Regions from separate parts of the Brevibacillus schisleri genome, predicted to be linked through region 2. Evidence: riboswitches for the same ligand, from Rfam matches in the RefSeq annotation. Region 2 holds a riboswitch; the other holds the start of a gene.
What was found. A riboswitch is a leader RNA that binds a small molecule or an ion and turns the genes downstream of it on or off. The one in region 2 is predicted to bind lysine.

Region 1 (5,993 bases), 3.1 Mb from region 2:
TTCGACGGGGACATTGTTGACGGGGCAGTATGAGCTCCTCTTTGTTCCGGATGATACAACCATGTCACCTTGGATGACGACAATTCAAGTAGGCGTTGCAGAGCTGTACATGGGAACAGATGCAAGCGGTCAAAAGCTGACGCAAGATCAGAAAATAACAGCGCCAGCAGCACCAGGGAAGGTTCCATTGTATTCGCCAATCCCAGGAAGATGGTCGGTGAACGGGACAGGACAAACCTTGACAGACGCGCAACATTTTGAGGTGGACATTCCTGAGAGATTGGCTGGAATCACAATCGCTGTCATGTTTGAGCCTGTTTCGGGGCAAAAAGAGAAATCGTCTTTGTGGGGCGATACTTCGGCGACAACGGTTCAAATACAAATACCAGGTGCACCAAATGCCTGCGGCCCTGCTGATGGAAATGTCACGATGGATGTGTTGATGCAGCAAAACGAAAAATCAACACCGACGGTAGAAAAGATGAACCTGTATTCCTCTGATAATACAGTCAAGCTGTATCAGAATCCTGTTCATCTGATCTGGCTGACCACTGCTGCCGAGCACATTGAAAAGGGAAGTGAAGCAGATGATGATGAGGGGCCGGGTGTATGGGCGATCGATAACGTCATTGTCGATGAGAACAAATTGAATTGGGATCACACGGGATTGCTGTTGTCCGGCTACAAGCCAGGCCGCTACAAAGTCAACTACTATAGTAAAAGAGACCCAGCGCAAGTCTGGTGCGGCTATGTTCAAGTGATAGAAGATTCGCCTCCAATCAAGTCGTATCCGGCATGTGAGCCAGGGGATACAGGTGTAAGTCCGCCAAGTTCGCCACTTCTTCTTCGAAGCGAGAGCGGCAAGGAATACCGGGACGGACAAAAGATTACCGTGAACGCAGGCGATGATCTCGAAATGGAAGACCTAAGGCTGATCGCTACTCATGCTGAGCTAGTCGGATCCAAAAAGATCAGGGATAAGAGCGAAAAGAAGTCCTACTATATGCCGAAATTTGAATGGAAACATGGCGAGATCGGTATTGGTGCCAACCGGAAGCACAGTAATGGTACCATTTCCTCAGAAAATCGGATCGAGATCTTTTTCGGGGAAGAAGAGATCGCCAGCATCAAGCCCAGCAAAGGTGATGGCGACGATAGTGAGGGGCTTGAATCACTGAATTTGAAAAAGTATATCGATACGGATAAGCCTGGGGAATACAAGATCAAGGTAACGAATACGCTCAGCAATAAGACCTGCACGGTTATCAACTCCAAAAGAAAGTACACGAAGAAAAACGATGTAAATGAGCATAATGAAACATTGACGCTTACAATTGAAGTGAAATAGTAGTATAGGAAAACCCCCTTGCATTTTGGCATGGGGGTTTTCGACTACAAGGGGAGGAAGTTCTGTGACAAATGAACAGAAGGTAATCTTGGAAAAGTTCGGCTTTCGGATCGAAGGAGAGCAAGTGAAACATTTGAAGCTGGGGATCGTAAGAAATAAAAAAGAATTCGTCTGCCACGCCACGCCAGAAGAGTTGCAGGACTATATCAAGTCCATCTTGCGCAACCAATGTCAGTGGAAGCGAGGAGAATCTGAGTGAGCAGGCAGGGAGGTTGTTGGGGTTGAAAGAGTCTAGGGAGACATTGGTTACGGCCTTACGCGAAGTGGAGGACTGGGAGAAGGACCAGAACGACTTGTGGTTCTGGGAAAAGCTTGGCAGACTTCCTTTTGTTCTCTTAGATCGGATTACGCCTGCATTTGTTCAGGAGAAGCTGGGAAAAGCCGTAGATGAAATGGCAGCCTTTCTCGAGACAGGTGGGACTTATTTGGTGCAGGCTGAATCGATATACAAGCGGTTTGACAAACGGTTAGAGGGATCCGGTACTTCTGTCATTGGCAAGGAGGAGATTGCTGCTGTACCGCTTACAATCATGAATGATGTCGCAATGGAGCTGAAGGATTCACGTGCGAATTTTGCCACAGTACAAGGTGCGACGACTGGCTTCGGGGGGATATTTACCCTTGCGATCGATATCCCGCTATTGATGGGGACATCCCTAAAAGTATTACAAGAGATGGCACTTGCCTATGGCTATCGACCGGAAGAGAAGAGGGAGCGGCTGTTTGTCGTCAAATGCTTGCAATTTGCTTCATCAGACATCGTAGGGAAAAAAGCGATACTCGCTGAGCTCTCCCGCTTTGATGAACCAAATGCGCAGAGAGAGGTAATGGCACAATTGCAGGGATGGCGTGAAGTCGTGGTTACGTACACAGAAAACTTCGGGTGGAAAAAGTTATTTCAAATGGTGCCTATTGCGGGTATTTTGTTCGGAGCGTATTTGAATCGCTCAACCGTAAAGGATGTCGCCGAAGCGGGGATGATGCTGTACCGCAAACGGCGCATCCTAGAGCGTCTGCGCGAGATTGAAAAGAGCATGGAGATTACACAGACCACTCCTCAGCAGTAAGAGCGTAGATGAGATGGTCCTCCCATACACCGTTAATTTGCAAATAGCGTAACGATAGCCCCTCCTGGCGAAAACGGTTTTTTTCCAAGACGCGAATGGAAGCTTGGTTGCGAGGAATGACAGCCGCTTGTACCCTGTGTAGCCCAACATCCGTAAAAGCAAAGCGAAGGGCAAGATTTACAGCTAGTGTTGTATAGCCTTTGCCATTGCAGGCCTGATCCATGAAGTAGCCAATCGTCGCATTTTGCCATGCGCCGCGTGCGACATTTGACAACGCTACACGTCCAATCATTTTTTCGGATTCACGGGAGAATACACCAAAAGCATAGGCAGTACCACGTTCAAAATCATTCTGTGCTTGCGAAATCTGTTCTTGCTGTGCTGGAAGGGTCAGAAATGAAGCAGGGCGGATCTCGGTTCAAATGGTTGGAGAAATTCATGATTACGCAGCCGAAGCTCTAGGAGCTCGGCTGCGTCTTGTTGGTGGAGAGGCCGTAACAGAATCTCGTCTGTATGTAGTGACATGAGATCAATCCTCCTTAAAAAGTTGGATTGATAGTATAGCATGTGCCAGAGTATTTGGGAAACATCGATTAGCCGAGCAATTCAGCGAACGATACCCCAAATGCTTTGCAAGTTTCCACTTCTTTTGCTGTAGGAGAAAGCTCGATTTTTAAACCCTCCAGAGGAGTTTCTGCGCCACGCTCGCTCGCCTTTTTCAGCAAAATATCAACAGCTGCACCGACATGCTCGTAAGCGGAATCGCAAGAGCCAAAAGCAACAACCTTTTTCCCGCTGAGGTCAATATCGTCCATTTCCTCATAGAAATCCAGGCATTCATCTGGGAGTTCGCCATCGCCCCATGTGTAGGCACCAAGCAAGATTCCGTCGTAAGCCTCGAGTTCTTTTGCATTCGCGTCCATTACTTCTTTTATCTCCAGCTCTGCACCAGTTGAACGAATACCTTCTGCAATTGCTTCAGCAATTTCCTGTGTATTCCCTGTCATGCTCGCGTATACCATCAAAATGCTCATAAAACGTAAAACCTCCAGTTAGATAATGAGTATCATTCTCACAAATAAAATTAATGAAAATGATAATCGTTGTCAATAACTTTTTTCATCTTGCCACGTTTCATTGATTTTGGTAGAGTTAAATAAAATCAATATAATATACACTAAATAGAGGTGCGCCGAAGAAGAGTAAGCCTTTTCGCAATCTGCCAGGGGGCAGGAGAAGGAAGAAAGGCTAAAGCGCCGAAGCTTATGCTATGCCCCTACGTAGCACAGGCTGGGGTGTCTCATGAAAAATGAACATCCTGTCACAAGGGACCTTACATCTTTTTGTGGAGCGCTATTTATGATTTGCTTACGTAGTATCAAAAGCAATGAGATAGCGAATGCACTCATTGCTTTTTTTGATTTACCATGCTGTTATTTTGAGGAGGATGTAACAATGAACATGATGGATGCTAACGAAATTATCGCGTTTATTCAAAAAAGCGAAAAGAAAACACCTGTGAAGGTATATGTGAAAGGGAATCTGGAGGGAATCGACTTTGGTGCGAGCTCCAAAGCCTTCATTACTGGTCCGACTGGTGTTGTTTTTGGTGAGTGGAAAGAGATTGAGCCAGTGCTCGCTGCTAACGTAGACAAAATTGAAGATTATGTAGTAGAAAGCGATCGTCGCAACTCCGCTATTCCATTGTTGGATACAAAAGGGATTCAAGCGCGTATTGAGCCAGGCGCGATTATCCGTGACCAAGTGACAATCGGTAACAATGCGGTCATCATGATGGGTGCTTCCATTAACATCGGTGCAGTGATCGGTGAAGGTACGATGATCGATATGAATGTTGTAGTAGGTGGACGTGGAACCATCGGGAAAAACTGCCACATCGGCGCTGGATCGGTTATCGCAGGCGTTATCGAGCCGCCGTCTGCACAGCCAGTTGTTGTCGAGGATGATGTTGTCATCGGAGCAAATGCTGTCATTCTGGAAGGTGTACGCGTAGGAAAAGGTGCTGTTGTTGCAGCAGGTGCTGTCGTCATTGAAGATGTACCTCCATACGTAGTCGTTGCGGGAACGCCTGCACGTGTGATCAAGCAAATCGATGAAAAAACTCGTTCCAAGACAGAGATCAAGCAGGAGCTACGTCAGCTGTAAGGGAGAGAGTGCACATGGACTGGCGTTCGCTCGATGAACAATATATCGTCTCCTCTTATAAAAGACTTCCGATTGCCATAGAGAAAGGCGAAGGAAATTACTTGTACGATACGAATGGGAAGAGTTATCTCGACTTGTTTACTGGACTCGCGGTAAACGTTTTGGGGCATTCTCATCCGCGCATTGTACAGGCTCTGCGTGAGCAGGGAGAGCGCTTCTTGCATATTTCCAATGTATTTTTAAACAAGCCGGCTATTCGATTAGCGGAGCGTTTGGTTGCAAACAGCATCAGCGGTAAGGTGTTTTTCACCAACTCTGGTGCGGAGGCCACAGAGTCTGCGATCAAGCTGATTCACAAATGGACGAAAAACGAGGGAGCAGGTCGTGAAGGCATCGTTGTTTTACGCAACAGCTTTCACGGGCGAACACTTGGAGCAGTGCGTCTAACGAGGCAGGCTCACGTCTATCAAGACTTTCCTCAGCCAGCTTTTCCTGTTTATGAACTGGATGTGGAGGACACAGCAGGATTGCGAGCGATTTGCCAGGAGGCAAGACCCGCTGCGGTCCTTATGGAGCCAGTCTTGGGTTCCGGCGGTGTCGTGCCACTAACAGAAGCGTTCTTGCGAGAGGTAGCTGCCATCTGTGAACAAGAAGGCATGCTCTTTGTCATGGACGAAATCCAGACAGGAATGGGCAGAACAGGAAAGCTGTTTGCTTATGAGCATGCAGGCGTAACGCCAGATCTCATCCTATTCGCCAAAGGCATAGGGGGAGGGCTACCTCTCGGCGGTGTCATCGCTGGTCCAAAGCTGATGAACCAGTTCAAACCGGGGGATCATGGAACGACATTCGCACCATCGCCATTGTCTGCTGCCCTGGGGAATGTCGTGTTGGACGAATTGCTTAATCCAGCCTTCATCGCTCATGTAGAAGAAGTGATTGCGTACCTGTGGTCGGGCTTGGAAGCGTTACGAACGCGTCTTCCAGATCAACTGCAATCCCTTCGCGGAAAAGGCCTGATGGTTGGAATTCCACTCTCTTCCACCCCAGAAGAGGTAAGCCACTTGCAGCAAGCATTGCTTGACGAAGGAATCCTTGTAGACGTGACGCAGAAAACGATTGTTCGTCTGCTTCCGCCACTGACGTTGACAAAAGCCGATGTCGACCGTTTCCTTGCCGTGTTTGAGGAGCAATTAACAGCAAGAACAGGCACGAAAAAGGAGGCGTAGTAGACCATGACGACTTCCTTGTTTACACAAATTCGCCGAGATTTGCACCAAATACCGGAGCCAGGCTTCGCTGAAGTGAAGACGCAGCAATACTTGCTCGATTATTTGAAAAAGCTGCCTCAG
Region 2 (5,993 bases):
CCCTTCCTTTGGCGTAAGGGAGTAACCATGCATATTGCTTCCGTTATAACCCATGTCGGGCTTTTCCTGTGAGGTATGATCAGTCATTTTGCTTCCCCCTTATTTTGTCCAGTGGATGTAGAGTCTTGCTGCACATACGGATTGTCGACGTCATTTGGTTCCTTGTCCAGATTGGTACGGATTGCGAGTATTGGACTAGTGGGAGGTTGAGCGATCAGTCTGTCATCCAGTTGCTTGAAATCAGGCAGGTCGTTTTCGCGATTGTCATCCATGTTCGTCTCCTCCTTTACGGGTTAGTATATCCACCACCTGCCTGTACATTTCCTTAAATGGAAAAGCAACGGGACTCGGACTACACCAGAAAAAACAGCCCCAGTCCCAGAAAGTTCGGGAGGGGCTGTGCCGATCATCTTTGTGCAGTTAACTCGTTTTCTTGACCAGGCTCTTCATAAAAGAAGCAAGATTCGCTTGTAGCAATGGTGTGATCGCGGAAAAGGAAGCATCTTCAGTGAGTGTATTCATTTGACGAACAAATTCAGTGGTGTCCTTTGTATTTATATTCTCGAAGCGGTTAGTGATTTTTGTGTTTTTTAAATCGGAGAGAAGCGTAGCTTGTTCGTTCCGGTATTGTGTGATCCAGTCTGGACGATGTTGCAGCTTTTTGACGAATTGAATCAGCATGCTTACTTTCTCTGTTGGATTGGTTGTGGCGGCTTGCATTTTTTTGTAGGCTTCCGGATCATACCGCTCCATCAGCTTGGATGGATTAACATAGTCGTTCGGCGCCCCTTGTGGTTTTTGCGGAAGCTCTACGTAGCTGACACTGCCAGTTGCAGGGTCAACCTTTCGTGTTTTGGCAACGCCTGCGAGCAGATGGAGGGTATCCAAAAATTCAGCAGCATTTTTCTCATCAGCCATGTATTGGTCTGCCAAATATTTGCCTTGGGTTAAACCGACTTCTACCAAAGCAGCTCTTTCTTCATCAGTGTAGGTGGATTGGGAGTTGAAAAAGTTTCGCTCCAGGATGTGGTCAAAGGCTTTGCGAGCCTCGGGTGGCTTATCTGCGAAAATTTTATCCAACCGCTCATTAATCTCAGTGCTAAAGAAAAATTGGGCGCTGTGATGTTCGATGGCATCAGCAGGTAGCTCGCGTGCCTTGTGTGAACGAAGGTCTACCGTATCGGGTTTGGGCAATTCCAGACTAGTTCCTGTCACCATTTTAGGTGCAGTTTGGCTAGTTGGGAGCTGGGGGGGTAGGTAGCGGGAATACGATTGGATTTGCATGTTCTACTCTCCTCACATGGATTCATGTTCAGTCGTGAAGGCAGGAGATCATGTTTACCTTTTATCAGATGACTAGTATGAGTTGTGAGAACGGAAGGAAACGGATCTCAATTGCTTCTTTTCTATACTATCGGCTATTTTGGGTCAGTTTTTAATAGGTTGGCAAACATGAAAAAGGACTCCCGTTCAGTTAACGGAAGTCCGTATTTTTCTTCGATTATTTCGTGTGTTCATCCATGCTGAAGTCAACTTGTTCAAGAGGGACGAGCTTGGTCTTTTGCGTGATTTTATAAGCGAGCCAAATGAGTAAGAAGAGTGGCAGGCCAATGTAAGAGACCAGGACGCCATACCAGTCGACCGTTCCCCCGATGAATGCGGAGTAGTTTTGCCCAAAAATAACGATACAGCAAATGATGAAGGCAAAAATCGGTCCAAACGGGAACCACTTTGCCCGATAAGGCAATTCGCTTAAGTCTCGGCCCTGAGCGATAAACGCTTTGCGGAAACGGTAGTGACTAATGGCAATGCCCAGCCAAGCGATGAAGCCTGACATACCGGACGCATTCAAAAGCCATACGTAGACTTCGCCTTCCCCAAACAGTGAGGACAGAAACGCAAGGGCGCCGATGAGCGCAGTCAAGATCAAGGCATTGATCGGTACGCCGTTACTTGTTACTTTTACGAACCATTTTGGTGCTTTTCCTTCTTTCGCCAAGTTCCACAGCATGCGTGTAGAGGCGTACATGCCAGAGTTACCAGCAGACAATACAGACGTGAGAATAACCGCGTTCATGACGGATGCTGCAAAAGCAAAACCGGCATTTTCAAATACAATCGTAAACGGACTGATCGCAATATCCGTAATGTCGCCACTGATCAGATTTGGATTATCGTATGGAACCAGCAACCCGATGATCAAAATAGCGAGGATGTAGAAGAGCAGGATGCGCCAAAAAATTTGACGGATGGCCTTCGGAATATTGCGGGCAGGGTCTTCGCTCTCCCCAGCTGCTACACCAACCAATTCTGTTCCTTGGAAAGAGAATCCGGCAATCATAAAGACACCGAGCAGGGCCATGAAGCCGCCATTGAATGGCGCGTCGCCTTTGGTGAAGTTTTGGAAGCCAACAGCTTGACCACCCATAATGCCAAAAATCATCAACACACCGACAATAATAAAGATGATAACCGTTACTACTTTAATCAAGGCGAACCAATATTCAGATTCTCCATAGGCTTTCACAGACAGGAGATTCAAGGCAAACAGCAATCCGAGGAACAAAGCGCTCCACACTATCGCTGGGGTATCCGGGAACCAATATTTCATAATGAGTGCAGAAGCTGACAGCTCGACGGCAATGGTAATCGCCCAGTTGTACCAGTAGTTCCAACCGAGAGCAAAGCCGAGAGATGGATCGACGAACCGCGTGGCATACGTCGAAAACGAACCGGAAACAGGCATGAAGGCTGCCATTTCCCCCAAGCTGGTCATTAAAAAGTAAACCATGATACTAATAGCGAGATAGGCGACTAAAGCTCCACCTGGTCCCGCGGAATGAATCGAGCCTCCACTCGCCAGAAACAATCCCGTCCCAATCGAGCCGCCGATGGCGATCATCGTCAGGTGGCGGGCTTTCAAACCACGTTGCAATTGATTTTGTGACATAAGCTGCTTGCACGACCTTTCTTGATTTTTGAGAAGGAAGGTCGGAAATTAAAAAACCGCCATAGCCAAAAAAATGGCATAGGGCGGTATCATCCAATCCCCACCAAGCCTTCACTGAAGATAGCTCACCACGTTTGCTTGGCATGCAAACGTGACAGTTCTGCCCCTTTCGAGTACAGCCCCAACCCAATCGCACAGAGACGCGATATGAGCTTCGGCGGATTTTCCTTACCTGGAGTCATTGATTTTCTCTGAATCTCGTACAGGATGATATAAAAGCCGCGACCTCTATCCCCACCGTGAAAGATGAGGATAACATGTATGAAATTATGTGATTGTTCAACTATAAAGGATTGTTCGGGATTAATCAATGTGAAATTTTGTTAGTCAAATGAGCGTCTAGCAGGCCAGGAGCCTTGCAGCTTGCGAATTTGGACAATTTGTCCCGTATGAAACGCATCATGCAAGACAAGACTCATGACGTTTTGGTAAATGGGCGTATAGGTAGCCATCTGGTTTAACTCTTCATCCGTCAGCAAGGAAAGCTGTTCATGAATGTGGCGGTGGACGCTTTCCATTCGCAAGAGGGTAGCTTGCCAAGCGTCTTCGTCAGCGGGACCACCGGATGGGGTGAAGGTATCATCGTTCGTCTCCGCGGAGCTAGGGAATTCGGTGCCCAAAAGACGATGCAAGAGGCGTTCTTTGTAATAAAGAAGGTGGCTGATGTTTTCCCAGATGGTGTTGGCTGCTTCTCCCACAGGGCGCCAGCTAGCCTCCGCTGCTGATACTCCGGAAAGCACTTCTTTTAGGGGTGGATACCAGTCTTCCTTGTCATACGCACATTCCCATCCGTGCAAAAGCAATTCCTTCCGATTCATACGCTTCCTCCTCGTCTGTGAAACAGATTGATGAAACGCTATAATAGCAATAAGAAAAGAGGGTGTAACCAGTTAATCGAGTTACGGTGGTTACAAATAAAGATTACCATATCCTGTATGGTCATACAAGAGAGAAAAATGAAGGGTTTCGTCAGGAGAGTGGATGACATGGACTGGCTTTGTATCGATTTTTTAAATAGTGATTGGCGGGATTGGCGCGGTTCTGGTCGTTGGGAAAATCGCCTGGAGAATCAGGAATGGCTGTCATCCTTTTTGCAAACATACAAGCTAACCGCTCCGCTGCCGATGAATGAGGCGTATGCTGCATCTCTTTTGCAATTGCGGGAGCGTTTGAGACGAATGCTGGAAGACGTTGTCCGTGGAGACCGATTCCAAGAGGAGGACCTTGCGGAATTGAACAAAGTGTTGGCTCTCGCCCCTTTTCATACGCAGGTGTTGTATGTAGATGAGGAGGGCGGCTACAGGCAAAAGCAATCCAGCCAAGCAGAGAGCTGGCCCCTCGTCATGGCACAAATTGCTGCTTCTTTCGCGGAACTGCTTGCCCCGCAGCATCTGGAGCGAATCAAAATATGTGACAACGAGGATTGCCGCTGGGTGTTTTATGATGAAAGCCGCAACCGGGTGCGCCGCTGGTGCGATGACAAAATGTGCGGAAACCTGATGAAGGTGCGCCGTTTTCGTGAGCGGAAAAAGGAGAAAGGGTGATGCGCATAGGCTCACCCTTTTTATTTGTTCGTTATGAAGCTGGGGTCAATTGGATCAGCTGAGGGTAGATGGTCGAGCCTGCTGCTACGATGCCTGTGCTTTTCCAGCAAAAATCAGTCCCCTGTGTATCCGTAATTTTGCCTCCGGCTTCCTGGACCAGAAGGGCACCAGCAAGCCAATCATACACTCCTTCACCGTATTCCCAGTAACCGTCGAGTCGTCCGCACGCCACATAGGCCAGATGGAGTGATACCGCGCCTTGCATGCGGGTGGCAAAAGCTTCTGGCATCACTCGCGTCAAGGAATTTGCTGTATACTCTCCGACCAAGAGGTTCATCGGCTCGGAGGAAGCAAAGAGCGTCCCTAGAATGCACTCACTCAGCAGCGATTTGGATGAAGTAATGATTTTTTGTCCGTTTAAAAAAGCTCCACGCCCGTCAATTGCTGTAAACAGTTCATCACGGCATGGATCATAGACAAAAGAAACAACCGTGCGTCCACCGTCAATCAGGCAGAGGGAAGTAGCCCACATCGGCATTTTTTGTAGAAAGTGAACGGCTCCATCGATTGCATCTATCACCCAATAAGGACTTGTGAATTCAGGATTTTCCTGTGCAGCCAGATCGAATTCGGCGTCAGAAAATTGATAGGTGGGGAACCGCTCGGATAATGAGCGCTTTAATCGAGCTTCAACCACGGGATTCACCTCTTCAAAGCGTTTAGCCATTGCTTCCTTGCTGTGGCAGGACGCGCCTTTTTCAAATTCCACTAGCAGCTCCATTCCAGCACTTCTTACCAGCTCCTCGCAAAATTGCACATCTTGTAGATTCATAACAATTCCCATCCCTTCTCTTTTTGGTGAAAAAATAGTAGTATCTTTGAATACTACTATGTAAAAAACAGTTCGTCAACACCACGGAAATGTCGAGATTCACAATTTATGCACATGTGCAGCGTGTTTGAGACATAATAAGTAGCATCATACATAGGGGCGGAAACGAGGTGGGTAGGATGAGTCAAGCGCGTAAAAAATGGTTCCAGGCACTTGTATTGGTGACACTTGCAGCGATTTGTCTGGCTATATGGTATCTGCAGCCATATCAGCCCGATCAGGCAGCACTAACGGCTATGCAAGGCGGTGAAGGGATAACGGTCATGGATACGAATGACTGGATTATCTTCCAAGGCGGGGAGTCACGCGAACCGGGACTCATCTTATATCCGGGAGCACTCGTCAAACCGGAGAGCTATGCACCGATTGCCCGTGCCTTGGCAGGCTCCGGCTACCATGTTTTTCTCGCACGAATGCCATTGAATTTGGCTGTAAGTGATATGACGAGAGCGACACAAGTATTAAAGGCGTACCCGAATAAAACGTTTGTCATCGGAGGACATTCACTCGGTGGTACTATGGCAGCTCAATTCGCAGCAAACCACCC

Region 1: it holds a riboswitch for lysine, as region 2 does, so the genes downstream of both, dapD (2,3,4,5-tetrahydropyridine-2,6-dicarboxylate N-acetyltransferase) here and ACUUHJ_RS06300 (amino acid permease) in region 2, are expected to answer to the same signal.

What each region holds. Positions count from the first base shown of each region.
Region 1 covers NZ_JBVNDM010000001.1:4,344,558-4,350,550, reverse strand. The annotation lists gene ACUUHJ_RS20540 (hypothetical protein) at 1-1,348, shown strand, start outside; gene ACUUHJ_RS20535 (hypothetical protein) at 1,413-1,607, shown strand; gene ACUUHJ_RS20530 (EcsC family protein) at 1,621-2,475, shown strand; partial or broken gene ACUUHJ_RS20525 (GNAT family N-acetyltransferase) at 2,450-3,000, opposite strand; gene ACUUHJ_RS20520 (flavodoxin) at 3,069-3,509, opposite strand; lysine riboswitch at 3,650-3,839, shown strand; gene dapD (2,3,4,5-tetrahydropyridine-2,6-dicarboxylate N-acetyltransferase) at 3,931-4,641, shown strand; gene ACUUHJ_RS20510 (aspartate aminotransferase family protein) at 4,656-5,870, shown strand; gene ACUUHJ_RS20505 (N-acetyldiaminopimelate deacetylase) at 5,877-5,993, shown strand, end outside.
Region 2 covers NZ_JBVNDM010000001.1:1,225,652-1,231,644, forward strand. The annotation lists gene ACUUHJ_RS06285 (hypothetical protein) at 1-87, opposite strand, end outside; gene ACUUHJ_RS06290 (hypothetical protein) at 84-272, opposite strand; gene ACUUHJ_RS06295 (hypothetical protein) at 421-1,284, opposite strand; gene ACUUHJ_RS06300 (amino acid permease) at 1,502-2,950, opposite strand; lysine riboswitch at 3,064-3,249, opposite strand; gene ACUUHJ_RS06305 (DinB family protein) at 3,334-3,828, opposite strand; gene ACUUHJ_RS06310 (CGNR zinc finger domain-containing protein) at 3,997-4,554, shown strand; gene ACUUHJ_RS06315 (inositol monophosphatase family protein) at 4,586-5,386, opposite strand; gene ACUUHJ_RS06320 (alpha/beta fold hydrolase) at 5,566-5,993, shown strand, end outside.